4 regions of the Pseudomonas sp. S34 genome follow, and region 2 is predicted to be linked to each of the others. Evidence: predicted binding sites of a transcription regulator. Region 2 holds the regulator's gene; each other region holds the start of a gene.
The links. The regulator FliA, encoded in region 2, starts transcription of late flagellar genes. The targets are predictions, from matches to a motif close to CTAAAGTTTNNNNNNNNNNNGCCGNTAA.

Region 1: PspS34_RS19065 (methyl-accepting chemotaxis protein) is a predicted target of FliA. The motif match lies at 6,035-6,062, and genes of this name have one in related genera.
Region 3: motA (flagellar motor stator protein MotA) is a predicted target of FliA. The motif match lies at 2,263-2,290, and genes of this name have one in related genera.
Region 4: PspS34_RS22250 (methyl-accepting chemotaxis protein) is a predicted target of FliA. The motif match lies at 4,666-4,693, and genes of this name have one in related genera.

What each region holds. Positions count from the first base shown of each region.
Region 1 covers NZ_CP019398.1:4,269,363-4,276,843, forward strand. Annotated here, with positions in the region: gene PspS34_RS19025 (zinc-binding alcohol dehydrogenase family protein) at 1-366, opposite strand, end outside; gene PspS34_RS19030 (DUF1427 family protein) at 394-567, opposite strand; gene PspS34_RS19035 (helix-turn-helix transcriptional regulator) at 673-1,452, opposite strand; gene PspS34_RS19040 (DUF6555 family protein) at 1,598-1,825, shown strand; gene PspS34_RS19045 (hypothetical protein) at 1,859-2,137, shown strand; gene PspS34_RS19050 (metallothionein) at 2,165-2,320, opposite strand; gene PspS34_RS19055 (methyl-accepting chemotaxis protein) at 2,564-4,246, opposite strand; gene PspS34_RS19060 (Na+/H+ antiporter NhaC family protein) at 4,426-5,742, opposite strand; gene PspS34_RS19065 (methyl-accepting chemotaxis protein) at 6,103-7,481, shown strand, end outside.
Region 2 covers NZ_CP019398.1:1,691,371-1,698,851, reverse strand. Annotated here, with positions in the region: gene PspS34_RS07455 (chemotaxis protein CheA) at 1-1,086, opposite strand, end outside; gene PspS34_RS07450 (protein phosphatase CheZ) at 1,133-1,921, opposite strand; gene PspS34_RS07445 (chemotaxis response regulator CheY) at 1,943-2,314, opposite strand; gene fliA (RNA polymerase sigma factor FliA) at 2,482-3,222, opposite strand; gene fleN (flagellar synthesis regulator FleN) at 3,219-4,049, opposite strand; gene flhF (flagellar biosynthesis protein FlhF) at 4,166-5,494, opposite strand; gene flhA (flagellar biosynthesis protein FlhA) at 5,506-7,481, opposite strand, start outside.
Region 3 covers NZ_CP019398.1:552,329-559,809, reverse strand. Annotated here, with positions in the region: gene PspS34_RS02405 (hypothetical protein) at 1-188, shown strand, start outside; gene motB (flagellar motor protein MotB) at 298-1,338, opposite strand; gene motA (flagellar motor stator protein MotA) at 1,342-2,193, opposite strand; gene PspS34_RS02390 (HDOD domain-containing protein) at 2,361-3,899, shown strand; gene PspS34_RS02385 (rhodanese-like domain-containing protein) at 3,941-4,756, shown strand; gene asd (archaetidylserine decarboxylase) at 4,775-5,635, shown strand; gene serB (phosphoserine phosphatase SerB) at 5,757-6,971, opposite strand; gene PspS34_RS02370 (AhpA/YtjB family protein) at 7,107-7,481, shown strand, end outside.
Region 4 covers NZ_CP019398.1:4,985,360-4,992,840, forward strand. Annotated here, with positions in the region: gene secA (preprotein translocase subunit SecA) at 1-2,288, opposite strand, end outside; gene PspS34_RS22240 (DciA family protein) at 2,596-3,051, shown strand; gene PspS34_RS22245 (helicase HerA-like domain-containing protein) at 3,173-4,651, opposite strand; gene PspS34_RS22250 (methyl-accepting chemotaxis protein) at 4,840-6,729, shown strand; gene PspS34_RS22255 (glycosyltransferase family 1 protein) at 6,940-7,481, shown strand, end outside.

The DNA.
Region 1 (7,481 bases), 2.6 Mb from region 2:
GCCGAGGCTGGCGGCCTGGGCAAAGCTCAGATGCGTAGGTTTGAGCGCCACGCCGTTGGCCGGCAGCTTGACGAACTGCGCGTGGGAACCGTCGGCGAAAAAGCCCAGTTCCTTGCCCGTGCCCCAGACTTCCCGACCGATCATCGACTGCGGGCCGGCCACGACAACACCGGCAAAGTCACGACCGGGAATCCGCGGCAGGGTGGTGTAGGGAAAACGCCCCAGCACGTTCTTCACATCACTGGGGTTGAGACCCGCGGCCTTGATCTCGACCAGCACTTCATCGGCGCCGGGAACGGGGGTAGGCACCTCAACGTAGCGCAGGGCCGAGAGATCACCGGTTTTATCGAATTGCAGAGCTTTCATGGGCGTATCCATCGAGTCGAAAAGGGTTCAGGAGATCCAGCCAGCCACCAGCCCCCGCCCCATCGGCCAGAGTTTTTCGCCGGCGAGCATGCCGAGCAGGCCCACCAGGGCGATGGCCGGGGGTGCGGGAGAACGAAAATTCAGGGCGCCGTAGAGCAGACCGACGCCCAGACCGATGGCCAATGACACGAGGTAGTTCATGGCAGACTCCGGGGCAATTGAGGTATGCGCCAAGTCTAGGGGGCGACGCCTTTGATCATCGGTCAAGTGCTTCTGAATTTCGGCCAAAGCCTGGCTTCGACGAAATCAGTCCTGGCGTTGCGCCGCAGGAAACTGCGAAGGGGCAACGCCCAGCTCACGACGAAACATGTCGCTGAAGCTGCTCGGAGAATATCCCAGCTCCCGGGCAATCGCGCTGACCGGTACGCCCTGGATCAGCTCGGCCACCGCCGTCGCCAATTGCACCTGACGCCGCCACTCGGCGAAGCCCATGCCCAAACCATCCTTGAACAACCGCGCCAGGGTGCGCACGCTGGCTCCAGCGTTATCCGCATGTTGTTCGAAAGAAATGTCCAGTGAAGGCGCGGCCATGACCGCCTGACACAGGTTCATCAGCCGTCGGTCGGAATCGTCCGGCAGCGGAATTTTCAGCAGCGAACGCCTGGCCCGCTTGAGTTCCAGCAGCGCCAGGCCCACCAGCGCGTCGTAATACTCGGGCGCCCCGTCGTTACCCTGCTCCACCAGCCCGACGATCAGTTCGCGCAACAAACCCCCGACCTCGATCACCTGAACGCTGTCATCCAGGGTCGCCGCCAGGGACGGTCGCAGGTAGATATTGCGCATTTGCAGGTCCGATACCACACGAATGCCATGCGGCACGCCGGGCGGCAACCACACCGCCCGTTGCGGAGGCACCACCAGCGCCTCATGCGGCGTCTCGACCCACATCACCCCGCTCATCGCATACAGCAACTGGCCCCAGACGTGCTCATGGGGCTCGATGTACAACCCGCGCGGATAGGTGCGGGCCAGCGGTTGCACAGGCACATCGGTGTCACTCAGGTCAGGCGGTGCGGCGAGGGCCATGGTCTATGTTCATTGGGTACGGGAAGGCTCCATGGTAACGAGGCGCCGAACGTGTCGCCAGCAACCGCCGGTATCCGACAATCCGAGTGAATTTTTCTGATGGCGCGCGATCCTTTTATGTACAACAGGGAGGAACCGGGGCTTTATGAACAGTGCAAAATTATTCGTCATCGAGTACACCCTCCATGGTGCTCCGAAATCATTCATCATCCGACTGGAAAAAATGGATAACGCAGAAGCCTGGCATTGGGCGAGTTGTGACGCGGGGGTGGGGCGAATCCCCCGATTCGGACGCGAGAAGGTGCAAAAGACCAGCAAGCCGATGGCTGAAAAATTCGGCGTGGAAAACGTCAAGTGGCGGCCGGCGAACTAATATCCGGTAACCATCAGGTTCGGGGGAAGGGATATGAGCGCAACACCCGTCAACAGCCCTGTGCAACTGGACTACGATCTGGACACGCCGAGCGGCCGCATCACCAGGAGCGCCGAGTGCCGGGTCGGACTGGAACAGGTCGAAAATGACCCATTCTGCTTCGCCATACGCGTCCCGGCGCCACTGCCGGAAGATCTGGAGCAAGCCAAGACCCTGGTGCTGCGGGTCGAAGGGCGGCGCTTGCAAGGCACCGTCCGCCACAGCGAACGCCTGGAAGATGACAGCCTCAGGCTGGAAGTGGAGCCGGACTAGGCTCCACTTTTGCGTATGCCGTGGTTTTCAGTGGGCACACTTGCAGCCTTGGGAAGCGCACTCCTCGCCGTGCTCGTGATGCTTGGCACAGGCTTCACAGCAATAGTGCTTGCCGTGACGCACGATCGGGTGCTCGCCGAGCTTGCAGGAACACTTCGGACAATCGCATTTACGGTCGGTCATGGGGTTGACTCCTTGGGTAGTGGTCGTCGGGGGCTTGCGATGTAACCCGTCTTACCAAGTGTAGGAGTTGAGCCGAAAGGTGCGTGGAACTCCGTCCAGGCTGATTACCCGGCAGGTTCCGAACCCCACAGTTCCTGTGGGAGCGAGCTTGCTCGCGATAGCGGTGGCTCAGTCAACATCAATGCTGAATGTGCTGCCGCCATCGCGAGCAAGCTCGCTCCCACAGGCTTTGTCTCTGCTCCGTCAGATACGGAACTGCCCGACCAGGCTGCCCAGGCGCTGACCGAGGTCGGCCAGGCTGCGAGAGGTTTGCGCGCCGAGTTGGGTTTCGTCGGCGACGCTGTCCACCGCCACGGCAATCTGGTGCACGCTGCGATTGATCTCTTCGGCCACGGCGGTCTGTTCTTCGGCGGCACTGGCGATCTGTGCGTTCATCGAGTTGATGGTCGAGATCAGCTGAGCCATGGTGTCCAGCGAAGCCCCCGCCTCGTTGGCCTGGGCCGAGGTGCCGTCGCCGGCCTCGCTGGAGCGACGCATCGCCTCCACCGCCGACTGGGTGCCGGCCTGCAAACGGTCGATCATGCCCTGGATTTCCTGGGTGCTGATTTGTGTACGGCTGGCCAGCGCCCGCACTTCATCGGCCACCACCGCAAAGCCGCGCCCGGCCTCGCCGGCGCGGGCGGCTTCGATGGCCGCGTTGAGCGCCAACAGGTTGGTCTGCTCGGCAATCGAGCGGATCACCCCGAGCACGCTGACAATCGACGACACGTCTTTTTGCAGGCTGTCCAGGGACACGCCGCTGCTGCGGATGTCGTCCACCAGGGCATGGATCTTCTCGATGCTGCCGGCCACAACACGCTTGGCCGCCTGCCCTTCTTCGTCGGTCTGCTGGGCTGCTACCGCGGCGTTCTGCGCGCTCTTGGCCACTTCCTGGGCCGCCGCCGACATTTCGTTGATCGCTGTGGCCACCTGATCGGTTTCGTGACGCTGGCGTTCCATGGCCTGGTCCGAACGGTTGGCCTGGTCGGACACCTGGTTCACCAGCCCGGTCAGTTGCGAGGTCATTTCGGTGATCTGCCGTACCAGGCCGTGGATCTTGTCGACGAAACGGTTGAACGAGCCGGCCAGTTCACCGAGTTCGTCCTGACTGGTGATGGTCAGGCGGCGGGTCAGATCGCCCTCGCCCGCCGCGATGTCGTCGAGGTTGGCTTTCATCAGATGCAGCGGACGCACAATGGTGTTGGCCAGCAGCATCCCGGCAGCAGCGATCACCAACAGCACCACGACTGCTACGCCAACGATACTCAGCACCATGCCTTGCATGCGCTCCTGGACCTTGGCTTCGACCACGGCCACTTGTGCTTCGATGCCGTCGAGGTTGACCGCGGTGCCGACCGCCATGTCCCACTTCGGCAGGTATTCGGTGTAGCCGAGCTTGGGCACCAGCACCTGGGTGTTGCCAGGCAATGGCGAGCTGTATTGCAGGTAGTGCGTACCGTCCTTGGCGACCTTCACCAGGTCGCGGTTGACGTAGACACCGTTCGGGTCGCGGTTGTCCTTGAAGCTCTGGCCCACGCCCTCGGGGCTATTGGCCTTGAACAGGCGCACGGTGTTGGAGTCGTAGCCGAAGAAGTAACCGTCCTTGCCGTAGGTGATGCTCGACAGCAGCTTGATCACTTGGGCCCGCGCCGCCTCATCGCCGGGGGCGGCGGCGTCGTAGAGCGGTTTGATCGTGGTCATGGCCACGGCCACGTAGCTTTGCAAGGTTGCCTTGGCATCGCTGAGCAGGCGCTCGCGGGTCTGCTCGACTTCCTTGCGCGCCTGATCCTGAAGAATGAACAGCGTGGTCAGGCTGATGACCAGCGCAAACAGCAACACCGGGAGGACGGCAAGGGACAGGACTTTTGCCTTGAGGCTCATGCGCATGACGTTCACTCTTTTGATTTTTGTTGGCGTGGTTAAAAGCTTTAACGGCACGCCGGGTCAAAAGTTGAACGCGATCAATGTGGGAGCGGGCTTGCTCGCGAAGGCGGTGTGCCAGACACATCGATGCTGGATGTGCCGCCGTCTTCGCGAGCAAGCCCGCTCCCACAGGGGTATCAGGGTTAGAGGACCATCGCCGCCACCCAGCCAAACGCCAGCAGCGGCAGGTTGTAGTGCAGGAAGGTCGGGACCACGGTGTCCCAGATGTGATGGTGCTGGCCGTCGATGTTCAGGCCGGAAGTCGGGCCTAGGGTCGAGTCGGAAGCCGGTGAACCGGCGTCGCCCAGGGCACCGGCCGTGCCGACGATGCACACGATCGCCAACGGACTGAAGCCCAGTTGCACGCACAGCGGCACGAAGATCGCCGCCAGGATCGGCACGGTGGAGAACGACGAGCCGATGCCCATGGTCACCAGCAACCCCACCAGCAACATCAGCAAGGCGCCAATGCCTTTGCTGTGATCGATGTACGACGCCGACGACTCGACCAGCGTCTGCACCTCACCGGTGGCCTTCATCACTTCGGCAAACCCCGAGGCGGCGATCATGATGAAGCCGATCATCGCCATCATTTTCATGCCTTCGGTGAACAGGTCGTCGGTGTCACGCCATTTGACAATGCCCGACACCGAGAAGATCAGGAATCCGACCAGCGCACCGATGATCATCGAATCGAGCAACAACTGAATGATGAACGCCGCCGCGATGGCCACGCCGGCCACCATCAGGCTCAGCGGGTTGTATTGCACCGCCACTTGCTCGACCTGTTCGATCTTCGCCAGGTCGTAGACACGCTTCTTGCGGTAGCTGACAAACGCGATCAGCAGGCCCGCCACCATGCCCAGGGCCGGAATGCCCATGGCGTGGGTCACGTTGATGCCGCTGATGTCCACGCCGCTGCGGGCGACGTTGGCCAGCAGGATCTCATTGAGGAAGATGTTGCCGAAGCCCACCGGCAGGAACATGTAGGGCGTGATCAGGCCGAAGGTCATGACGCAGGCGATCAGTCGACGGTCCAGTTGCAGCTTGGTCAGCACATAAAGAAGCGGCGGCACCAGCAACGGAATAAACGCGATATGTATCGGCAAGATGTTCTGCGAGGCGATGGCCACGACCCAGAGCAGGCCAATCAGCAGCCACTTGACCTGGCCACCGCCGCTGGCGTGCTGGCGATCGACCATGGCCAGGGCCTTGTCGGCCAGCGCATGGGCCATGCCGGACTTGGCAATGGCCACGGCGAAAGCGCCGAGCAAGGCGTAGGACAACGCCACCGTCGCCCCGCCACCGAGGCCGCTGTTGAAAGCCTTGAGCGTCGCCTCGATTCCCAGGCCACCGGTCAAGCCACCGACCAGCGCACCGACGATCAGGGCGATCACCACATGCACGCGGGACAGGCTGAGGATCAGCATGATGCCGACCGCGGCAATTACTGCATTCATTTCATTACCTCGATACAAACGAAAAGACTCCGTCCGGCAGTCTGCGAAGAGCCACCAGCGGATTAAGGAATGGGTTTTATTAGAGGGCGCGCACTGTGCCGCAGCGTCACCTCCTTGTCAAAGCACCTCGGCGCTGTCGAGATGTAACGACATGTGAAGACCTGTAGGAGCGAGCGAGCTCGCGATGCACCTGAGAGCACCGGGGGGGATCAGGTTTCCATCATCATCGTTGACGACCATCGCGAGCATGCTCGCTCCTACAGGGGGAAGTGTTTGATAGCCGATAGACGGGATAAAGAAACCAAAATCCCGGCCGTTACAGTGCAAAGTCTCAGATATTTATCGAATAAGGACGTCTCCATGTCGCTCAGACAACTTTCCATTCAATGGAAAATCACCCTGCTGGCCGGGCTGTGCCTGGCGGGCATCGTGACCCTGCTGGTGGGTCTTTCGCTGTACCGCATGGAGCACAGCTCCGAGCTGGTGAAAGCCTCGAGCATGGAGATGCTGACAGAGGCGGCCCAGGCCCGGATCGAGTCCCAGGGCGAAAACCAGGCGCTGGGGATACGCCAGCAGTTCATGGACGCCTATCAGTACGGCCACGGTTTCTCCCGGCAGGTGCTGTTCCTGCGTGACCAGGCCGAGAAGCGCTTTCTCGATGCCTTCGACCTGCGCGAAGACCTGACCCGCCAGGTCAAGTCAGCCCTGCAAGCCAACCCGGACCTGCTCGGCCTGTCCCTGGTGTTCGAACCCAATGGGCTGGACGGCAAGGACGAACTGTTCGCCGGCCAGGCCGAGCTTGGCAGCAACGACAAGGGTCGTTTCGCCCTCTACTGGTCGCAGCCGACGCCGGGCAAGGTAACGTCCATGGCGTTGCCGGAAAAGGACATGGCCGACACCAGCACCGGCCCCAGCGGCGAAGCGGCCAACGCCTGGTTCACCTGTCCGCGCACCACGCTCAAGCCGTGCGTGATCGAACCTTACTTCTATGAGATCGACGGTCAGAACGTGCTGATGACCAGCATCGTTTTCCCGCTGATGATCAACGGCAAGGTGATCGCCTCGCTATCCGTGGACATCAACCTCAACAGCCTGCAAGCGGTCAGCCTGGGCGCGAGCAAGAAGCTCTATGACGGCCAGACCAGCGTCAGCATCATCAGCCCGGCCGGCCTGCTCGCCGGCTACAGCCCGGACGCCGGCAAACTCAGCCAGCGCCTGGACGCCGTGGATAAGGCCAATGGCGCCGAACTGCTGCGCATGCTCGCCGCCAGCAGCAAAACCGCCAGCCTGCACAGCCATCAGCAACTGAAAGTGCTGGCACCCTTCCAGCCGATTCCCGACGGTAAATCCTGGGGCGTGCTGCTCGACGTGCCGGAGAAAGTCCTGGTCGGCCCCGCCGAAGCCCTGAAAAAGCAACTCGATGACAGCAACACCGCCGGTACCCTGGTCGAGCTCGGCCTGGGGGTGCTCGCCGCGCTGCTCGGTCTGCTGCTGGTGTGGCTGATGGCCCGCAGCGTCACCCGACCGATCCTCGGCGTGGCGCACATGCTCGAAGACATCGCCAGCGGCGAAGGTGACCTGACCCGCCGCCTGGCCTACGACAAGCAGGATGAACTGGGCCAGTTGGCCGGCTGGTTCAACCGTTTCCTCGACAAGCTGCAACCGATCATTGCCGAAGTGAAGCGCTCGGTGCAGGACGCCCGCAGCACAGCGGATCAGTCGTCCGCCATCGCCACACA
Region 2 (7,481 bases):
CGGCTTTTCCGCCGGTGGCGCGGCCGGGGCACGGGACGATGCCGGTGCAGCAGTTGCCGGGGCCGGCGCTTCGGCTTTTGGCTCGGGGGCCCTGGCCACCGGTTTCGGCGTAGCTGCCTTGGCGGCAGGTGCCGCAACCGAGGCGTTGGCGCCGGTTGCCGTTCCAACCGTCGCGCCCACTTCAGTGAACTTGCCTTTGCCGTGCAATTCGTCGAGCAGCGCTTCGAACTCGTGATCGGAAATCAGATCGCTGCCGGCCGCCACCGCGCTTGGTGCCGCGGGTGCAGGCACAGAAGCAATGGCCGACTCCAGCGCCTCGACAGCAAAATTACCCTTGCCGTGCAGCTGGTCGAGCAGTGCTTCGAATTCGTCGTCAGTAATATCGGAACTGTCGCCAGTCGCTTTCGGGGCTTCTGGCGCAGCCGGTGCCGGGACCACCGCGTCAACGGCGAACTGGCCTTTACCGTGCAGTTGATCGAGCAACGACTCGAACTCGGCATCGGTGATTTCGTCGCTGCCAGCGGCATTGCCGGCAGGCGCTGGAACAGCCGCCGGGGCCTCGGCCTGGGCCTTGACGGCGTTCAGCGAGTCCAGCAGTTGTTCGAATTCATTGTCGGTGATATCGCCCGACTCGCTTTCAGCCACAGGCGCTTCGACCACAGCGACGACAGGTGCGGCAGCCGCCTCGTCAGCCGATTGCGGCTCGGCCAGACGGGCCAGCGCCGCGAGCAGTTCCGGTGTCGCAGCCGTGATCGGGCTGCGTTCGCGGACTTCGCTGAACATGCTGTTCACCGCGTCCAGCGCTTCGAGAACCACGTCCATCAGTTCCGAGTCGACGCGACGCTCACCCTTGCGCAGGATGTCGAACACGTTCTCGGCGATGTGGCAGCACTCCACCAGCTCGTTGAGCTGGAGGAAGCCGGCGCCCCCTTTTACAGTGTGAAAACCGCGAAAAATTGCATTGAGCAAATCCGCATCATCCGGACGGCTTTCCAGCTCGACCAGTTGCTCGGACAGTTGCTCTAGAATCTCGCCGGCCTCAACCAGGAAATCCTGAAGGATCTCTTCATCGGCGCCGAAGCTCATTAAGGGGGTGCTCCTAAAGGTCTAAAAACCTAAAATGCCTAAAATTCTAAAACCCTAGGCTGGATAGCAAATCGTCCACATCGTCCTGACCGGACACAACGTCTTCTCTTTTATCGGCATGAATCTGCGGACCTTCACCCTGAGAGAGATGTTTTTGTGGATCTTTTTCAGCAAGCATCGCTTCACGGTCATGTTCGATGCCCGCAAAGCGGTCCACCTGACTGGCCATCAGCACGAGCTTGAGCAGGTTGCTTTCAACTTCGGTGACCAACTGGGTCACACGCTTGATCACCTGGCCTGTGAGGTCCTGGTAATCCTGGGCGAGCAGGATGTCGTTCAGGTTGCCCGACACCGCGCGATTGTCCGTGCCGCTGCGCGTCAGGAACCCGTCGACCCGTCGGGCCAGTTCACGAAACTCTTCGGCGCCGACTTCGCGACGCATGAAGCGCCCCCAGTCCGCGCTCAACACCTTGGCTTCATCGGCCAGGCCATTGACCAGCGGCGTGGCACTTTCCACCAGATCCATGGTGCGGTTGGCCGCAGCCTCGGTCAGCTTGACCACATACCCCAGGCGCTCGGTGGCGTCGGTGATCTGCGACACTTCTTCGGCCTGCGGCATGTGCGGGTCAATCTGGAAATTGACGATCGCGCTATGCAGTTCGCGGGTGAGCTTGCCCACTTCCTGATACAGGCCGCGGTCACGGGTCTGGTTGAGCTCATGGATCAATTGCACCGCGTCGCCGAACTTGCCTTTTTCAAGGCTCTCGACCAATTCGAGGGCGTGTTTTTTCAGGGTCGATTCAAAATCGCCCAATGAAGTTTCGTTATTGCCCATAGCTCCCCCGTGGCGCACTCATCAACCGATGCGTTCGAAAATCTTCTCGATTTTTTCTTTCAACGCCTGGGCCGTGAAGGGCTTGACCACATAGCCGTTAACGCCGGCCTGGGCCGCTTCGATGATCTGCTCGCGCTTGGCTTCAGCGGTCACCATCAGCACCGGCAGGTGCTTGAGCTTTTCATCGGCACGCACGTGACGCAGCAGATCGATACCGGTCATGCCAGGCATGTTCCAGTCCGTTACCAGAAAGTCGATGCTTCCGCTGTTGAGCACCGGAATGGCGGTAGTGCCATCGTCGGCCTCGACGGTGTTGGTGAACCCAAGGTCACGCAGCAGGTTCTTGATGATCCGCCGCATCGTTGAGAAGTCATCAACGATGAGGATTTTCATGTTCTTGTCCAATTCGACCTCCAAGCAGTCTTAAACGCGCCCAGCACCTGGACACGCCATTTCAATCAATCCGGCAAAGCACTCAATGACTGTCTGGAGCACAACAGATCGCGACCGGCGCAGTTCAACACCACACCGGCCTCGTTCGCAGTGTCCCCACACTGCCTTCAGCGCGCTCGCCACTCCCCCAAACGCCCCCGCAAACGGGCCGCGCACTGGCTGTGTAACTGGCTGACCCGCGATTCGCTGACCCCCAGGACCTCACCGATTTCCTTGAGATTCAACTCTTCGTCGTAGTACAGCGCCAACACCAGTCGCTCACGCTCCGGCAAATTGGCAATCGCATCCGCCAGCGCAGCCTGGAAGCGTTCATCCTCCAGGTCGCGTGACGGCTCGACATGAGCACTCGCGCCATCCTCGTGCAGCCCTTCGTGTTCGCCGTCCTGCAACAGGTCGTCGAAACTGAACAGCCGGCTGCCCAGGGTGTCGTTCAAAATCCCGTAGTAATCGTCGAGACTCAATTGGAGTTCGGCCGCAACTTCGTGATCTTTAGCGTCACGGCCGGTTTTAGCTTCAATCGAGCGAATGGCATCGCTGACCATGCGCGTATTGCGGTGGACTGAACGTGGCGCCCAGTCCCCCTTGCGCACTTCATCGAGCATGGCGCCGCGGATTCGTATGCCCGCGTACGTCTCGAAACTGGCGCCTTTGCCGGCGTCATATTTGGTCGACACTTCAAGCAGGCCAATCATCCCGGCCTGGATCAGGTCTTCGACCTGGACACTGGCCGGCAAACGCGCCAGCAAGTGGTAGGCAATGCGTTTAACCAGCGGCGCGTAACGCTCGATCAGCTCGTACTGCGCATCACGCGCCGATCTCTTGTAGAGGTTGTAGCCGCTGGCTGTCATAGAACAGGTCCTGCTGTCTGCTGCACGAGGCGCTCGACGAAAAACTCCAGGTGCCCGCGCGGGTTGGCAGGCAGCGGCCAGGTATCAACCTTTTGTGCGATTGCCTTGAACGCCAGCGAGCACTTGGAACGCGGGAAGGCCTCGTAGACGGCGCGCTGCTTCTGCACGGCCTTGCGCACGCTTTCGTCGTAGGGCACCGCGCCGACGTATTGTAAGGCGACGTCGAGGAAGCGATCCGTGACCTTGGTCAACTTGGCGAACAGGTTGCGTCCTTCCTGCGGGCTCTGGGCCATGTTGGCCAGGACGCGGAAGCGGTTCATGCCGTAATCGCGGTTCAGCAACTTGATCAAGGCGTAGGCATCGGTGATCGAGGTCGGCTCGTCGCACACCACCAGCAGCACTTCCTGGGCTGCACGGACGAAACTGACTACCGAGTCACCAATGCCCGCAGCGGTGTCGATCACCAGTACGTCGAGGTTGTCGCCGATATCACTGAAGGCCTGGATCAGGCCGGCGTGTTGCGCGGGGCTCAGATGCACCATGCTCTGAGTGCCGGATGCGGCCGGAACGATACGGATGCCGCCGGGCCCCTGCAGCAATACATCGCGCAGTTCGCAGCGGCCTTCGATCACGTCGGCCAGGGTACGTTTGGGTGTCAGGCCCAGCAGAACGTCGACGTTCGCCAGCCCCAGGTCGGCGTCCAACAGCATGACGCGCCGGCCAAGTTCGGCCAAAGCCAGGGACAAGTTCACTGACACATTAGTTTTCCCGACGCCACCTTTGCCGCCGGTCACCGCGATCACCTGTACGGGATGCATGCTGCCCATGTTATTTCTTTACCTTGTCTTGCATAGACGGAGGCCACATTACTGGCTGCGCGTTCACAAACGGAACAATGCATGGCAGACCATCGATGTAGGTATAAAAACTGTTCATTTTTACCTCAGCCAACCTGCTTGGTCGGGCTGTGGTAGATGTCAGCGAACATGTCAGCCATGGCTTCTTCGCTGGGTTCTTCCTGCATTTGCACACTCACGGCGCGGCTGACCAATTGATGACGGCGCGGCAGATGCAAATCATCCGGGATCCGCGGGCCATCGGTCAGGTAAGCCACCGGCAGTTCATGACTGATGGCAAGGCTCAACACCTCGCCCAGACTAGCCGTTTCATCCAGTTTAGTCAGAATGCAGCCGGCGAGCCCGCAGCGCTTGTAACTGTGATAAGCGGCCGTTAGAACCTGTTTCTGGCTGGTGGTTGCCAGAACCAGATAATTTTTTGAACGGATGCCGCGACCGGCCAGACTTTCGAGCTGCATGCGCAGCGCCGGATCGCTGGCCTGCAGGCCCGCGGTATCGATCAGCACCACGCGTTTGCGCAGCAATGGCTCCAGCGCCTGCACCAAGGACTGGCCAGGGTCGACGTGGGTCACCGACACATTGAGAATGCGCCCCAAGGTCTTGAGCTGCTCCTGGGCACCGATGCGGAAGCTGTCCATGCTCACCAGCGCAATGTTCTGCGCGCCGTACTTGAGCACATAACGGGCAGCCAGCTTGGCCAGGGTGGTGGTCTTGCCCATGCCGGCAGGGCCGACCATGGCGATCACGCCGCCCTCTTCCAGCGGCTCGACCTCCGGAGTAACGATCATGCGCGCCAGGTGCGCCAGCAACATGCGCCAGGCCTGACGAGGCTCTTCGATTTCGGTGATCATTGCCAGCAGGTCGCGCGACAGCGGGCCAGACAGGCCGATACGTTGCAGGCGACGCCAGAGGTTGGCCTGGTCCGGACGGCTGCCTTGCAGCTGATTCCAGGCCAGGGAGCCGAGTTGTACTTCCATGAGTTCGCGCAGGCTGTTGAGCTCGAAACGCATCGAGTCGAACGCACGTGGATCCACGCCACCGGACGCTGGCGCAGCGGCCGGCGCGGGGCGACGGGGTTCGGCGTAGGTCGGTTCGATCAGCGGCTCGGCGGCAGTCAACGGCAATCCGGCGAACAGCTGGCGATTGGTTGCATTGTCGCTCTCGCCATCGCCACGCAGGCTCAATTCGGCCTGGGCGGTGACGATCCGCGACTGAGTCTTGCGCAATTCGTCTTCGAGCTCCATGTTCGGAACCCGCGGCGCCAGCGCCGACAACTTGTAGTCCAGCGCAGCCGTCAGTTCGACCCCCCCGGCGATCCGGCGGTTGCCAATGATGGCGGCATCAGCGCCCAGCTCATCGCGAACCAGCTTCATGGCCTGACGCATATCGGCGGCGAAAAAACGCTTAACTTGCATAAACCACTACCTCAGCCGTTGGGCCCTACTGTCGCAACGATGGTCACTTGCTTGTTGTCAGGGATTTCCTGGTAAGCCAACACATGCAAACCCGGGACTGCGAGCCGGCCAAATCGCGAGAGCATCGCGCGAACCGGACCGGCCACCAGCAGAATCACCGGCTGACCTTGCATCTCCTGACGCTGCGCCGCGTCGATCAACGAACGTTGCAGCTTCTCAGCCATGCTTGGCTCCAGCAGAACGCCCTCTTCAGAGCCTTGTCCTGCCTTTTGCAGACTATTGAGCAATATCTGTTCCAACCTTGGCTCCAGCGTGATAACCGGCAGCTCCGACTCAGTGCCTACAATGCTTTGGACGATTGCGCGGGATACGCCAACCCGCACGGCAGCCACCAGCGCGGCGGTATCTTGACTCTTGGCGGCATTGTTGGCGATCGCCTCGGCAATACTGCGGATATCGCGAACAGGCACTTGTTCGGCCAACAGCGCTTGCAACACCTTGAGCAACTGCGACAGCGAAACCACGCCCGGCACCAGCTCCTCGGCCAGTTTCGGCGAGCTTTTGGCCAGCAATTGCATGAGTTGCTGCACTTCTTCGTGACCGATCAGCTCACTGGAATGCTTGTAGAGTATCTGGTTCAAGTGAGTAGCCACTACTGTACTGGCATCGACCACCGTATAACCGAGGGATTGCGCCTGGGCGCGCTGGCTGATTTCGATCCAGACCGCCTCCAGGCCGAAAGCCGGATCTTTGGCGGTAATGCCATTGAGCGTGCCGTAGACCTGCCCCGGGTTGATCGCCAGCTCGCGATCCGGGTAAATCTCCGCCTCGGCCAGGATCACCCCCATGAGGGTCAGGCGATAGGCACTTGGCGCCAGGTCGAGGTTGTCGCGGATATGCACGGTCGGCATCAGGAAGCCGAGATCCTGGGACAGCTTCTTGCGCACGCCCTTGATTCGCGCCAGCAACTGGCCGCCCTGGTTGCGGTCCACCAGCGGAATCAGGCGATAACCCACCTCCAGGCCGATCATGTCGATCGGCGTCACGTCATCCCAGCCAAGCTCCCTGGTTTCCTGGGCGCGGGCAGGCGACGGCAGCAACTCCTGCTGGCGCTTGACCTCTTGCAGGGCGTGAACCTTGGCGACGTTCTGCTTCTTCCAGAACAGGTAAGCGCCACCGGCCGCCAGGGCCGCCATGCTCAGGAACGAGAAGTGCGGCATGCCGGGCACCAGGCCCATGACCGCCATCAAACCGGCTGCCACCGCCAGCGCCTTGGGCGAGGCGAACATCTGGCGATTGATTTGCTTGCCCATGTCTTCCGAACCGGACGCACGGGTCACCATGATTGCCGCTGCTGTCGATAACAACAGTGATGGCAATTGCGCCACCAAACCGTCACCGATGGTCAGCAGCGCATACACCTTGCCAGCGTCGCCGAAGGTCATGCCGTGCTGGAAGATACCGACCGCCATGCCGCCGATCAGGTTGATGAACAGGATCAACAGACCGGCGATGGCGTCACCGCGGACGAATTTGCTGGCACCGTCCATGGAACCGTAGAACTCGGCTTCCTGGGCCACTTCCGAACGACGGGCCTTGGCCTGGGCCTGATCGATCAGGCCGGCGTTGAGGTCGGCGTCGATCGCCATTTGCTTGCCGGGCATCGCATCGAGGGTGAAACGCGCGCTCACCTCGGAAATCCGCCCCGCGCCCTTGGTCACCACGACGAAGTTGATGATCATCAAAATCGCAAAGACCACGATACCGACCACGTAGTTACCGCCGATCACCACCTCGCCGAAGGCCTGGATCACCTTGCCGGCCGCCGCATGACCGTCCTGACCGTGGAGCATCACCACCCGCGTCGAAGCCACGTTCAGCGCCAGGCGAAGTAACGTTGCCACCAGCAGAATGGTCGGAAACACCGCGAAATCCAGCGGTCGCAGAGCGTAGACGCACACCAGCAGCACGACGATGGACAGGGCAA
Region 3 (7,481 bases), 1.1 Mb from region 2:
AGCCCTCTGCGGGGTTTCCGAACGATTGGCCGTGGAGTGCACAACGAGGGGAAATATTTATTACTGACATTAGCGATAAAAACTTTGAAGGCCGGTTTGTTTGTTATGAAAGCGCTGACGATAGTGAGGACAAACCTGGATTAATAGGTGGAAACTTTAAGATAGATTTCACTTCAGCCAATAAATAACTTATATTTTTATAGAGTCCGCATTCACACACAGTGCACCCTGCTGAAAAAATGCCCGTATCGCTAGATGCGGGCATTTGTCTTCCGCGCGAGATCTATGGCAGGGAAATCACTGCTTCACGGCCGGAGCACCGGGGCCACCCGTTTTCGGCGCTGGATCATCGAACAGGTTCAACCGTTCACGAAGCTCGTGCGCCGGCAGCGGTTCCTTGTCCGCCGGCAACGCGTTCGGGTCGACCGGTGCAGCCGGTGCGGCTCCCGGCGCAGCCGAACCTTGCGGTGCATCTGGAGCCGGCTCCGCGCCTTGCGAACCTTCGATGGCACGCTGGGCTTTCTTGGTCAGCACCACGATGTCGATACGGCGGTTCACCGGGTTGAACGGATGCTCGCGATCGAACAGGGCCGACGAGGCATAACCGACCACGCGCGCCACCTGCGCATCCGGATAGCTGCCCGCCACCAGCGCACGTCGTGCGGCGTTGGCACGGTTGGCAGACAATTCCCAGTTACCGAAATCACCGGTGCCGGTGTATGGCTTGGCATCGGTGTGGCCGCTGATACTGATCTTGTTCGGCACCGCCTTGATGGTGTCGGCCATGGCCAGCAGGATGTCTTCGAAATACGGCTTCAAGCGAGCAGAACCTGAATCGAACATCGGGCGGTTTTCCGCGTCCATGATCTGGATTCGCAGGCCGTCCGGCGTGATTTCGAACAGGATCTGATCCTTGAACTTCTGCATCTGCGGGTTTTCTTCGACCTTGTTCTGCAGTTCTTGCAGCAACAGCTCGAGGCGCTCTTTTTCGACCTGCTCGGCCATGCCTTCGACCTGATCGGTATCGATGGTGACCTTGTCCGGCTGCGGCTGGGACTTCACCTCGGGGTTGAGAGTGTTTTCCGGCGCCAGGGTCGGCGTGCCGCCCAGATCGATGATGTAGGGCGTGCCACTTTCGGAAAAGCCGATCGGGTCCTTGAAGTAACCGGCGATGGCAATTTTCTGCTCCGGCGTGGCGGTGGACAACAGCCACAACACCAGGAAGAACGCCATCATCGCCGTGGCGAAGTCGGCGAAGGCGATTTTCCACGCGCCCCCGTGATGCCCGCCGGCGATGCGCTTGACGCGCTTGATGATTATCGGCTGGTTATTTTCCATGGCTTAACGACCGCGAACCGCTTGTTCCAGCTCGGCGAAGCTTGGACGGTGCGCCGGGTACAGGACCTTGCGCCCGAACTCCACGGCCAGCGATGGCGGCATGCCGGAAGCCGAAGCCACCAGTGAGGCCTTGATGGCTTCGTAGACGTTCAGCTCTTCCTTGGCATCATGGGCCAGGGAATGGGCCAGCGGGCCGAAGAAGCCGTAGGCGGCGAGAATACCGAAGAAGGTACCCACCAGTGCCGCACCTACGTGCAGGCCGATGGACTTCTGGTCGCCTTCACCCAGCGAAGCCATGGTCACCACGATACCCAGTACCGCCGCGACGATACCGAAACCGGGCATGGCGTCGGCGATGCCGTTGACCGCGTGGGATGGGTGTTCGAGGTCTTCCTTGAGGCTGAACAGCTCCATGTCGAACAGGCCTTCCAGCTCGTGGGGAGCCATGTTGCCGGAAGACATGATGCGCAGGTAATCGCAGATGAACGCGGTCATGCGCTCGTCCTTGAGTACCGTCGGGTACTTCGCGAAGATCGGACTCGCAGCGGCATCTTCGATGTCGCCTTCGATGGCCATCATGCCTTCGCGACGGCTCTTGTTGAGGATCTCGTAGATCAGGCCCAGCACTTCAAGGTAGAAGGCGTGGTTGAAACGTGAACTGAACATGCTCAGGGACTTCTTGAGCACGTGCATCGTCATGTAGCCGGGGTTGGCCTGCAAGAAGGCGCCGAGGGCAGCACCGCCAATGATCATGACCTCGAAAGGTTGTATCAGGGCGGCAATCTTGCCGTGGGAAAGCACGTATCCGCCGAGCACGCTCGCGAATACGACGATGATGCCGATAATTTTAGCCATAGGTTAGGAGAGCACTTACTGAGTCGGGTTCAAGGTCATATTCGGAAGTTAAAAAATCTCTTCTTCTACTTATCGGCAAAACTGCGCCAGACTATAGCCCGTTCAGGCGAAAAGCTAATTTGACCCCCTCCGGGCACAGGTAATGTTGACGATGATCGCCTCCCACCATGGTTAACGAAACGAACGTTCCAACGCCAAAACCAACGACCCTCGAAGGCTGGGTCAAGCTGCTCGATGGCGTACGTCTTCCCGTCCCGCAAGCCAGCCATGACCGTGTCTGCAAGGCCATCCGCGATAATCGCAGCTCGCTGCGCGACATCGCCGACCTCATGCAAGGCAGCCCGGCCCTGGCCTTGAGCGTGATTCGCGAAGCCAACCGGCATAACCATGGCAGCATGACCGAGCCTGCGGAAAACCTTGAAATTGCAATCAACCGCCTCGGTTTGAAGCGCACCGAAGAGCTGCTCGCGCGGCTACCCGCCGAACCCGAGCTCGAGATTCCCAAAGCCCTGCGTCAGTTGCAGATGATCAGCCAGCACGCCACGCAACAGGCCAACGGTTTTTTTGCCAGCCGCCTGGCGCGCCTGTGGCAGGACATCCACTGGGGCAGCCTGCTGTTTCTTTCGCCCCTGTGGCCGCTGGCGCTAACCCATCCGAAACTGCTTGAAGACTGGGAGCTGCGGGTCATCCATAAAGGCGAGTCGGCACGCAAAGTCGAGCAGCAACTGTTTGGCGTACGCCTGCTGGATATCGGCCAGGCGCTGGTGGAGGTCTGGCGCTTGCCGATCTGGGTGCAGCAAGGCTATCGATTGCTGCTCACCGAGCAGCGGGAACTGGTGAAAGTCCTGCGCATCGCCCGTGACAGCGACCATCCACTGCGCCAGCAGAATCGCCTCGATGACGATCCGACCCTGCGCCGCTGGCTCAATCAACCGGCCAATACAGTGCTGCTGGCCAATGGACTGGCGCTGTCGGCGCAACACGCCTGGGACAGCCCCCACAGCGAGCGCTGGCAGTACCTGACCAGCCTTTACCTGCAAATGCCGATGGACGAACTGCAGCAGCAATTGCACCAGCAAGCCGCCAACAGCGCACGCCAACACGCCATGCCCGACCTCTGGCACCCTGCCGAGTCGCTGATCTGGCCGTGGGGCATGAACCGTGTCCACGCAGGCTTGCTGCCGGCAGCGGCACCTACCGCCGAAGACCTGGCGAAGTGGCGCAAGCAATGCGCCGAGTTGCTGGTCGAGCCGAGCCGTTTCACCAACGCCATGCACCTGACCATCGCCGCCCGTGACGCCCTCGTGGCCTGCGGCATGCGCCGGGTGATGATCCTGATGGCCGATCGCACCCACACCAACCTGCGCGTGCACCAGACGGCCGGCCTGTCGAAGGAAGCGGCCGGGTTGAATTTCGTGGTCAGCCAGAGCAACGTGTTGCAACGCCTGCTCGCGCAGCAGGCCCAGGTGCGCCTGACGCCTGCCAACAACGCGCAATTCTCGGCCCTGTTGCCCAATAGCCTGCGCTCGCAGTTCAGCGGTGAACACTTGCTGCTGCGTTCGCTGATCAACAATGGCCGGGTGATCATGATCGTCGTGGCGGATCAAGGCGGCGGGCCGTTTTCGGAAATTTCCGTACAGGCCTTCGGCAAAACCGCACAGTGCATCGAGAAAGCCCTGCACAGCTTTAGCCACCGCGGCCAATAAGCTGCGTTACAATCCTCCCTTTTGTGCTCTGGAGACCTCAAATGTCTGACTTCTCTGGCTTGCCGCTGGTGATCGAGCCGAGCGACTTGCTCCCTCGCCTCGACGCCCGCGAACTGATTCTGGTGGACTTGACCAGTGCCGCCCGCTACACCGAAGGGCACATTCCCGGCGCGCGCTTTGTCGATCCAAAGCGTACGCAGCTCGGCCAGGCCCCCGCCCCGGGGCTGATGCCCCCGCAGGCAGCACTCGAAACGCTGTTTGGTGAGCTGGGGCACAACCCCGATGCGGTCTACGTGGTGTATGACGACGAAGGCGGCGGTTGGGCCGGACGCTTCATCTGGCTGCTGGATGTCATCGGCCACAGCAAGTACCACTATATTGACGGTGGCCTGACAGCCTGGCTGGCAGCAGGCTTGCCCATGTCGATCCAGATCCCGCCGCACGTGGGCGGTCCGGTTGCGTTGACCCTGCACGATGAACCCACCGCCACCCGCGAGTACCTGCAAAGCCGTCTCGGCGCCGCCGACCTGGCAATCTGGGATGCGCGCGGGCCGCTGGAGTACTCCGGCGAGAAAGTCCTGGCAGCCAAGGGCGGACACATTCCCGGCGCGATCAATTTCGAATGGACCGCTGGCATGGATCGGGCACGCCAGCTGCGCATCCGCACCGACATGCCGCAGATCCTCGAACAACTCGGGATCAGCAAAGACAAAGAAGTGATTACCCACTGCCAGACACATCATCGTTCTGGTTTCACCTATCTGGTGGCCAAGGCTCTCGGTTATCCGCGGGTCAAAGGCTACGCCGGCTCCTGGGGCGAATGGGGCAATCATCCCGATACCCCGGTAGAAATTTAAGATTTTTAAGGACCGTTAATGAACAAGCGTCTGTTTCTCCTCGGCCAGTACCTGCTGCCCCACAACTTGCTCTCGCGACTGGCCGGCTGCATCGCCGAATGCCGCGTGCGCTGGTTCAAGAATGCCTTTACCGCCTGGTTCGCCAAGCGTTATCAGGTGGACATGTCCCAGGCGCTGGTCGAAGACCTGACCGCCTATGAGCACTTCAACGCGTTCTTCACCCGCGCACTGAAAGACGGTGCCCGTCCGCTGGACGAAACCCCGGGCGCGATCCTCAGCCCCGCCGACGGCGCGATCAGCCAGCTCGGCCCGATCGAGCACGGCCGCGTGTTCCAGGCCAAGGGCCACAGCTTCAGCGTGCTGGAACTGTTGGGTGGCGATGCGGCAAACGCTGCGCCGTTCATGGGTGGCGACTTCGCGACCATCTACCTGTCGCCGAAGGACTACCACCGCGTGCACATGCCGCTGGCCGGCACCCTGCGCGAGATGGTCTACATCCCGGGTCGCCTGTTCTCGGTCAACCAGACCACTGCTGAAAACGTTCCGGAATTGTTTGCCCGCAACGAGCGCGTGGCGTGCATTTTCGACACCGAACGCGGCCCGATGGCCGTGGTACTGGTGGGCGCGATGATCGTGGCCTCGATTGAAACCGTGTGGGCCGGTCTGGTGACACCGCCGAAGCGCGAGCTGAAAACCTTCCACTACGACGAAGCCGCACGTGCGCCGATCCACCTGGAAAAAGGTGCGGAACTGGGTCGCTTCAAACTGGGTTCGACCGCCGTCGTGCTGTTCGGGCCGGATCAGGTGAAGTGGGCTGAAGAAATGACCGCCGGTACAGCGGTGCAGATGGGTCAGGGCATGGGCTCACCAAAAGCCTAAAGACCGAGCTGCATACCTGTGGGAGCGGGCTTGCTCGCGAAAGCGGACTTACAGTCAACATAGATGTTGAATGTGATGACGCCTTCGCGAGCAAGCCCGCTCCCACATTGATTTGCGGCGCTTAGAGCTGCCCGTCGCGATCGCGGAAACCCAGCAGGTAGAGCACACCATCCAGCCCCAAGGTGGAAATCGCCTGCTTGGCCGACTGCTTGACCAGCGGCTTGGCCCGGAACGCCACGCCCAACCCGGCAATTGCCAGCATCGGCAAGTCATTCGCACCATCGCCGACCGCAATGGTCTGCTCCAGGCGCAAGCCTTCCTTGTGTGCCAGTTCCTTCAGCAAATCCGCCTTACGCTGTGCATCGACAATCGGCTCGACCGCCACGCCGGTGACTTTGCCGTCGACCACTTCAAGTTCGTTGGCGAACACGTAGTCGATACCCAGCTTGGCCTGCAATTGCTTGGCGAAGTAGGTGAAGCCGCCCGACAGGATCGCGGTCTTGTAGCCCAGGCGCTTGAGTTCGGCGAACAGGGTTTCTGCGCCTTCGGTCAGGCGCAGCGAGGCACCGATGGAGTCCAGCACATTGACGTCCAGACCTTTGAGCAAGGCCAGGCGCTCCTTGAAGCTGGCGCGAAAATCCAGCTCACCGGCCATTGCCCGCTCGGTGATTTCCGACACTTTGTCGCCGACGCCGGCCGCCTTGGCCAGCTCATCGATCACTTCGGCTTCGATCAGCGTTGAATCCATGTCGAACACCGCCAGGCGACGGTTGCGACGGAACAGCGAATCTTCCTGGAAGGCGATGTCGACGTTCAGTTCCTGGGCGACGCTGAGGAATTCGGCACGCAGCGCCTGCGGATCAGCGGCCTCGCCACGCACGGAAAACTCGATGCAGCCCTTGCCCTTGTCGGCCGGGGTGTCCAGCGGCATGCGCCCGGACAGGCGATCGATGTGGTCGATGTTCAGGCCATATTTGGCGGTAATCGAGCTCACGGCCTGCAACTGCCCGGCTGTCACCTTGCGGGTCAACAGGGTCACAATGTGGCGCTTTTTGCCCTGATTGCCGACCCACTGCTGGTAATCCTGTTCGGACACCGGCGTGAAACGCACTTGTTGATCGAGTTCATAGCCCTTGAACAAGATGTCCTTGAGCACGGACTTGCCTTGCTCGGTGTCGGGAATTTCAACCAGGATGCCGAACGACAAGGTGTCGTGGATCACCGCCTGACCGATGTCGAGAATGTTCACACCACCCTGGGCCAGAACGCCGGTAATGGCCGCAGTCAGACCCGGACGGTCGACTCCCGTGATGTTTATCAGGACGATTTCGCGCAAGGCGCACCCCCGCAAGTGGAAAAAAACCGCATTCTACCCACTTTCAGTGACCATCGGGCACCGTGAGCGCTTTGACGGTCTAGGGCCTGTCGCTATACTGCGCGTCAACTTCACGGACAAAAGAGCCGAGCTCAAGTGAACCGGCCCACGCCAGTAAAAACCGACAACTTCTTCCTGCTGATCTTCCGGGCACTGCGCCACCGCCGTGTACCGATTGCATTGCGCATCGCCAGCCATAACGTGATCCTGGTCGCCCTGGCTCTGGTCATCTATGCCGGTGTGATGGGCCTGCAGTTCAAGCAGGCCATGCACGAGCAGGCGGATGCGCTGGGCGAAAGCCTGACTACGCAGACGGCCACCTCGGCCACCGAGCTGTTGGTGTCCAACGACATCCTCAGCCTCAACGTGCTGCTCAACAACCTGACCAAGAACAAGCTGGTGGCCCACGCCGCCATCTACAGCCCGGACAACCGCATCCTTGCCGAATCAGGCCAGCGTCCCAAGCATGGC
Region 4 (7,481 bases), 3.0 Mb from region 2:
TCGAAGGTGCGCAACGCTTCGGCGCCCGCCTGGTCTTCTTTCTCGTTGTACGCCGCGATCAGTTCCTGCATCAGTTTCTCGCGCAGGGTTTCTTCGTACAGGTGGTCGTCTTCGTCGAGCCACTGCTGGATTGGCAGCGCCACACCGAAATCGCTCTGCAACGCGGCTTCCAGACCGGCCACGTCCCACTGCTCGGGCAGCGATTGTGGAGGAATGTGCGCGCTGACGGTGGCGTCGAGCACGTCCTGACGGAAGTCAGCGATGGTCTCACCGATGTTGTCGGCGGCCAGCAACGTGTTACGCATGTGATAGATCACTTTACGCTGTTCGTTGTTGACGTCGTCGAACTCGAGCAGTTGCTTGCGAATGTCGAAGTTGCGGCCTTCGACCTTGCGCTGGGCCTTTTCGATAGCGTTGGTCACCATGCGGTGCTCGATCGCTTCGCCAGGCTGCATGCCCAGGGCCTTCATGAAGTTTTTCACCCGGTCAGAGGCGAAGATGCGCATCAGGCTGTCTTCCAGCGACAGGTAGAAACGGCTGGAACCGGCGTCGCCCTGACGACCGGCACGACCACGCAACTGGTTGTCGATACGGCGCGATTCATGGCGCTCGGAGGCAATCACCTGCAAACCGCCCGATTCGAGCACTTGCTGGTGACGTTTCTGCCAGTCGGCCTTGATCTGGGCAATCTGCTCAGGGGTCGGGTTTTCCAGGGAAGCCACTTCCACTTCCCAGTTACCACCCAACAGGATGTCGGTACCACGACCGGCCATGTTGGTGGCGATGGTCAGCGCGCCCGGGCGACCGGCCTGGGCAATGATCTCGGCTTCCTTTTCGTGGAACTTGGCGTTCAGGACCTTGTGTTCGATGCCTTCCTTCACGAGCAGGCTGGACATGTGCTCGGAGGTTTCGATAGTGGCGGTACCGACCAGGACCGGACGGCCCGCGGCCATGCTTTCCTTGATGTCGGCCACGATTGCCGCGTATTTCTCGTCGGCGGTCAGGAACACCAGGTCGTTGTAGTCCTTACGGGCCAGCGGCTTGTTCGGTGGAATCACCATGACCTGCAGGCCATAGATCTGGTGGAACTCGAACGCTTCGGTGTCGGCCGTACCGGTCATGCCGGACAGTTTGTTGTACAGACGGAAGTAGTTCTGGAAGGTGGTCGACGCCAGCGTCTGGCTTTCGGCCTGGATGTTCAGGTTTTCCTTGGCTTCGATGGCCTGGTGCAGGCCTTCGGACAAGCGGCGGCCCGGCATGGTACGGCCGGTGTGCTCGTCGACCAGTACGACCTGACCGTCCTGCACGATGTATTCGACGTTGCGATGGAACAGCTTGTGCGCGCGCAGGCCGGCGTAAACGTGAGTCAGCAGGCTCAGGTTGTGGGCCGAGTACAGGCTCTCGCCTTCAGCCAGCAGGCCGATGCGGGTCAGCGTTTCTTCGACGTACTGGTGACCGGCTTCGTTGAGTTCGACCTGACGGGTCTTCTCGTCGACGGTGAAGTGACCGGCCTGGGTCACTTCGCCTTCGACTTCTTCAACGTGCAGCTTGAGCTGCGGGATCAGCTTGTTGACCTCGATGTACAGCTTGGAGCTGTCTTCGGCCTGACCGGAGATGATCAGCGGCGTACGGGCTTCGTCGATGAGGATCGAGTCGACTTCGTCGATCACGGCAAAATTGAGTTCGCGCTGGAATTTTTCTTCCATGCTGAACGCCATATTGTCGCGCAGGTAATCGAAACCGAATTCGTTGTTGGTGCCGTAGGTGATGTCGGCGGCGTAGGCAGCGCGCTTCTCTTCCGGCGGCTGGAACGGCGTCACAACGCCGACCGTCAGGCCGAGGAATTCATACAGCGGGCGCATCCAGTTGGCGTCACGGCGGGCCAGGTAGTCGTTCACCGTCACAACGTGCACGCCGTTGCCGGACAGCGCGTTGAGGTAAACGCCCAGTGTTGCCACCAGGGTCTTGCCTTCACCGGTACGCATTTCCGCGATCATGCCTTCATGCAAGGTCATGCCGCCGATCAGCTGGACATCGAAGTGGCGCATGCCCATGACACGCTTGCCGGCTTCGCGGGCGACCGCAAAGGCTTCTGGCAGCAGTTTGTCGAGGGATTCCCCTTTGGCGATGCGGGCCTTGAACTCGCTTGTCTTGGCACGCAATTGATCGTCCGAAAGGGCCACCATTTGCTCTTCGAAGGCATTGACGAGTTGCACCGTCTTGAGCATGCGTTTGACTTCACGCTCGTTCTTGCTTCCAAAAAGTTTCTTTAACAAAGGCGCAAACATATCGGCAGGATCTTCCACACTAAAGGGATGGAGGGCGGCCCCGTGAGTCGCCCGTGCAGCCCTCATGGCCGCATGCGAACGAGCATTCTACCCGGAAACGATGGAGAGGAAAGTGGCGATATTCCACGATGCTGGCACAGCGCTTTGACGGGGCTCACTTAAAATAAGGGCGTTTTGCTCAACTTCAAGCCGTTCAAGGCAGAAGTTAGTTGTTGATTTAATGGGTAAAGCGCCCACAAAAGCAATGGGCGGGTGCACTCGGCGCTTTCTGCTACCATGGCGCCTCTGTTACTTCAGGTGTCTGATCATGGCATTTCGCCCACTTACGGCCAAAGTACCTGCCGTTCTACTACGCGAAGCCAAGCCGCTGAAGGCCATTCTCGGCCACGCTCAACGCCTGGGTCATCTGCAACGTTTGCTCGAAAGCCAATTGCAACCCGCCGCTCGCGAGCATTGCCACGTGGCTTCCTGGCGCGAAGGCAGTTTGTTGCTGATTGTCACCGACGGTCATTGGGCAACTCGCCTGCGTTACCAGCAAAAGCGTTTGCAGCGGCAATTGCAGATGTTCGATGAGTTCGCCAATCTGACCCGGATCCTGTTCAAAGTTCAACCGCCGACCGTTCAGCAAGGTGCGGCCGGGCATACCATGGATTTGTCCAACGACGCGGCAGCGACCATCCAGGCCACGGCCGATGGGATCAGCGACCCGAATTTGCGGGCAGCGCTGGAGCGACTGGCGGCGCACGCCAAATCCAAATCCTGACACAGAACCCATGTGGGAGCGGGCTTGCTCGCGAAGGCGGTGTGTCAAACAACATAACGTTGACTGACATGCCCCCTTCGCGAGCAAGCCCGCTCCCACAGTTAGATTGTGGTCGCTCAAGCTAGCGGCGTTTTTTGCTGCCTAGCAACGAACCCATCAACCCGCGCACCAACTGTCGGCCAATCTGGTTCGCCGCCTGTTGCATCGCCGATTTCAGTGCCTTCCCTGCCGCGGTGCCGAGGAACTCTCCCGCCTGTTCGGTGAAGCTCGGTTCCTGTTTACCCTGCTCCGCTTCAGGCTCAGGCGCCAGGCCCTTGCGTCCCATCAGCACCTCATAGGCCGAGTCACGGTCAATCGGCTTGTCATAACGCCCTTGCAAAGGTGAACCGGCAATCAACGCCGTGCGCTCGGCGGCGGTCAAAGGCCCGATCCGCGATTGCGGCGGTGCCACCAGCACCCGCCGGACCATTTCCGGCGTGCCTTTTTCCTGCAGGGTGCCGACCAGCGCCTCCCCGATCCCGAGCTCGGTCAGCACCGACAACGCATCAAACGCCGGGTTCGGCCGGAAACCATCGGCTACCGCGCGCAGGGACTTCTGTTCCTTGGCGGTGAACGCACGCAGACCGTGCTGGATGCGCAAGCCCAACTGCGCCAGCACATCATCCGGCAGGTCACCCGGCGACTGGGTGACGAAATACACGCCCACGCCTTTCGAACGAATCAGCCTCACGACTTGCTCCAGACGATCACGCAATGCCTGGGGCGTACCGTTGAACAACAAGTGGGCCTCGTCGAAGAACAGCGCCAGCAACGGCTTGTCGGCATCGCCACGCTCCGGCAACTGTTCGAACAGCTCTGCCAGCAGCCACAGCAGGAACGTCGCGTAGACTTTCGGCGCTTCATGCACCAGGCGGCTGGCATCCAGCAAATGAATGCGACCGCGCCCGTCCGCCGTGGGCTGGAGGATGTCTTCGAGTTGCAGCGCCGGCTCGCCGAACAAGGCTTCGGCGCCCTGTTGCTCCAGGGTCGCCAGACGTCGCAGCAATGCCTGGCTGGAGCCGGTGGTCATCAACGCCGCATCGTCGCCCAGCAACTGGGGGTTGTCCCGCAGGTGATTGAGCAATGCCTTCAGGTCCTTGAGATCAAGCAACAACAGGCCTTCGCGGTCCGCCACCTTGAACGCGGCGTACAGCGCCGACTGCTGGCTGTCGGTCAGCTCCAGCAGACTGCCCAGCAGCAGCGGCCCCATTTCACTCAAGGTTGTGCGTAAAGGATGACCGGACTGACCGTGTATGTCCCACAACGTCACCGGATAAGCCTGAGGCTTGTGGTTGAGCCAGGGCATCCCGGCAATCCGCTCGGCGATCTTGCCTTGGGGATTGCCGGCGGCGCCGAGGCCGCACAGGTCACCCTTGATGTCCGCGGCGAACACCGCCACGCCGGCATCGCTGAAGGCTTCGGCCATTCGTTGCAAAGTGACTGTCTTGCCGGTGCCGGTCGCGCCCGCGATCAATCCGTGGCGGTTCGCCAGGCGCATGGCCTGGGCAGTCGGCTGCCCTTCTGGATCGGCGCCGATAACGAGTTGCAATGAGTCAGGCATTTGGTCACCCATGATTAATCTTTGGTCCTACACGGCCGATAGAGATAACGACAAAGCAGTCAGACACGATCTGGTCGGAAATTTCCCTAAGGAGAGTCGGAAAATTCACTTGCTTTCAACCTTGCCCGTCGTGCGTCCCTTTATAAAAGCACGCGCTGGACATTAAGACCTTAGCGGAACCCCAAGCCATGAACAAAAATCTGCGTTTCAGCCATAAAATCCTGCTTGCTGCCGCCCTCATTGTGATTGCCGCCTTCGCCTCCTTTACGCTGTACAACGACTACTTGCAGCGCAATGCCATCCGCAAAGACCTGGAAAATTATCTGCAGGAAATGGGCGCGGTGACCGCCAACAATATCCAGACCTGGTTGAACGGGCGCAGCCTGCTGATTGAAAACCTGTCACAAACTGTTGCGCTCAACCCCGATGCCGACAACGTTTCCAGCCTGCTTGTACAAAAAGCCGTGACCTCGACCTTCATGGGCGCCTACCTCGGCAACAAGGATGGCTCTTTCATCATTCGCCCGGACAGCAAGATGCCCGATGGCTACGACCCGCGTGCACGTCCCTGGTACAAGAGCGCGCAAAGCAGCAGCAGTTCGGCATTGACCGAGCCTTACATTGATCTGGCCTCCGGCCAACTGGTGATTTCCATTGTCGACAGCGTTATCAAGGACGGCCAGAACATCGGCGTGGTCGGTGGCGACCTGAGTTTGCAAGTGATCGCCGACAGCCTTGGCAAGCTGGATTTCGACGGCATGGGTTATGCGTTCCTGGTCAGCTCCGACGGCAAGATCCTGGTACATCCCGACAAAGCGCTGGCGATGAAGGCGCTCAAGGATGTCTACCCGCAAGACACGCCGGCCATCAGCAGCGCCATGAGCGAAATCCAGGTCGACGGCAAAACCCGCATCGTGACCTTCACCCCGATCAAAGGCTTGGCATCGGTCAACTGGTACATCGGTCTGTCGGTCGATAAGGAAAAAGCCTACTCGATGCTCAGCGAATTCCGCACCTCGGCTGTGGTTGCGACCATCATCGCCGTGGCCATCATCATCGCCCTGCTCGGCATGCTGATTCGCATCCTGATCCAGCCGTTGCACGTCATGACCCGCGCCATGGCCGACATCGCCGACGGCGAAGGCGACCTGACCAAGCGCCTGACCATCCAGAACAATGACGAATTCGGCACTCTGGGCACCGCGTTCAACCGTTTCGTCGAGCGCATTCACGGCTCGATCCGCGAAGTGTCTTCGGCCACCGGGCAAGTCAACGAAGTGGCATTGCGCGTAGTGGCCGCTTCCAACTCGTCGATGTTCAACTCCGACCAGCAAGCCTCGCGCACCAGCAGCGTCGCGGCCGCAATCAACCAGCTCGGCGCCGCCGCCCAGGAAATTGCCCGTAACGCCGCTCAGGCTTCGAGCCAGGCCAGCGATGCCCGCAGCCTGGCCGAAGACGGCCAGCAAGTGGTGGACCGCAGTATCGTGGCGATGAATCAACTGTCGAGCATGCTCAGTGCATCGAGCTCCAACATCGAATCGCTGAACAGTAAAACGGTGAACATCGGGCAGATTCTCGAAGTGATCACCAGCATTTCCCAGCAAACCAACTTGCTGGCGCTCAACGCCGCCATTGAAGCCGCCCGCGCCGGTGAAGCCGGTCGTGGATTTGCCGTGGTGGCGGACGAAGTGCGCAACCTGGCACATCGCACGCAGGAATCGGCGCAACAGGTGCAAACCATGATCGAGGAGCTGCAGGTCGGCGCCCGGGAATCGGTCAGCACCATGAGCGATAGTCAGCGCCACAGCCAGGACAGCGTGGAAATCGCCAACCTTGCGGGTGAGCGCCTGAACAGCGTGACGCTGCGTATCGGTGAAATCGACGGCATGAACCAGTCGGTGGCCACCGCGACCGAAGAACAGACCGCCGTAGTGGAGTCGATCAACGTCGACATCACCGAAATCAACACGCTGAACCAGGAAGGTGTGGAAAACCTGCAATCGACATTGCGCGCGTGCTCGGACCTTGAGCAGCAGGCGGCGCGGTTGAAGCAGTTGGTAGGTAGCTTCAGGATCTAAGGCAACCTCACCGGCCTCATCGCGAGCAAGCTCGCTCCCACAGTAGATCTATAGTGCGACAAAGATTCCTGTGGGAGCGAGCTTGCTCGCGATAGCGGCCTGCCAAACGATACATCCCCCCGCCGACATCCCTCCCGCACAACCCCAACCGAACATCTATCCTTCATATAGGTCAACCAAAGGAGAAACAGGACCGGAGGATCGTTCATCGTGCATATCGCGGACATCACCATGTTCTACGCCCCTGCCAGCGGAGGCGTGCGCACTTATCTGGATGCCAAGCACCGTCGCCTGGGCATCAAGCCAGGCATTCGCCACAGTTTGCTGATCCCCGGATCGTCCTTTGGAGAGCAGGATGGCATCTTCACAGTTCCCGCCCCTGCCCTGCCCTTCGGCAAGGGCTATCGCTTTCCTCTGCGTCTGGCGCCCTGGCGCAATGTCCTGCAAGACTTGCAACCCGACCTGATCGAAGTTGGCGACCCCTACCTCACCGCTTGGGCGGCGCTGGATGCGCGGCGCCAACTCGATGTGCCGATCATCGGTTTTTATCACTCGGACCTGCCCCTGCTGGTCAGCAACCGCATGGGCAACTGGGTGACCAACAACGTCGAGGCCTATGTCAGCAAGCTCTACGGCAACTTCGACCGGGTCCTGGCGCCCAGCCGGGTCATGGCCGACAAACTCACCGGGCTTGGGGTCAGGAATGTCTTCGTGCAGCCGCTCGGCGTCGACCTGCAAACCTTCAATCCCGA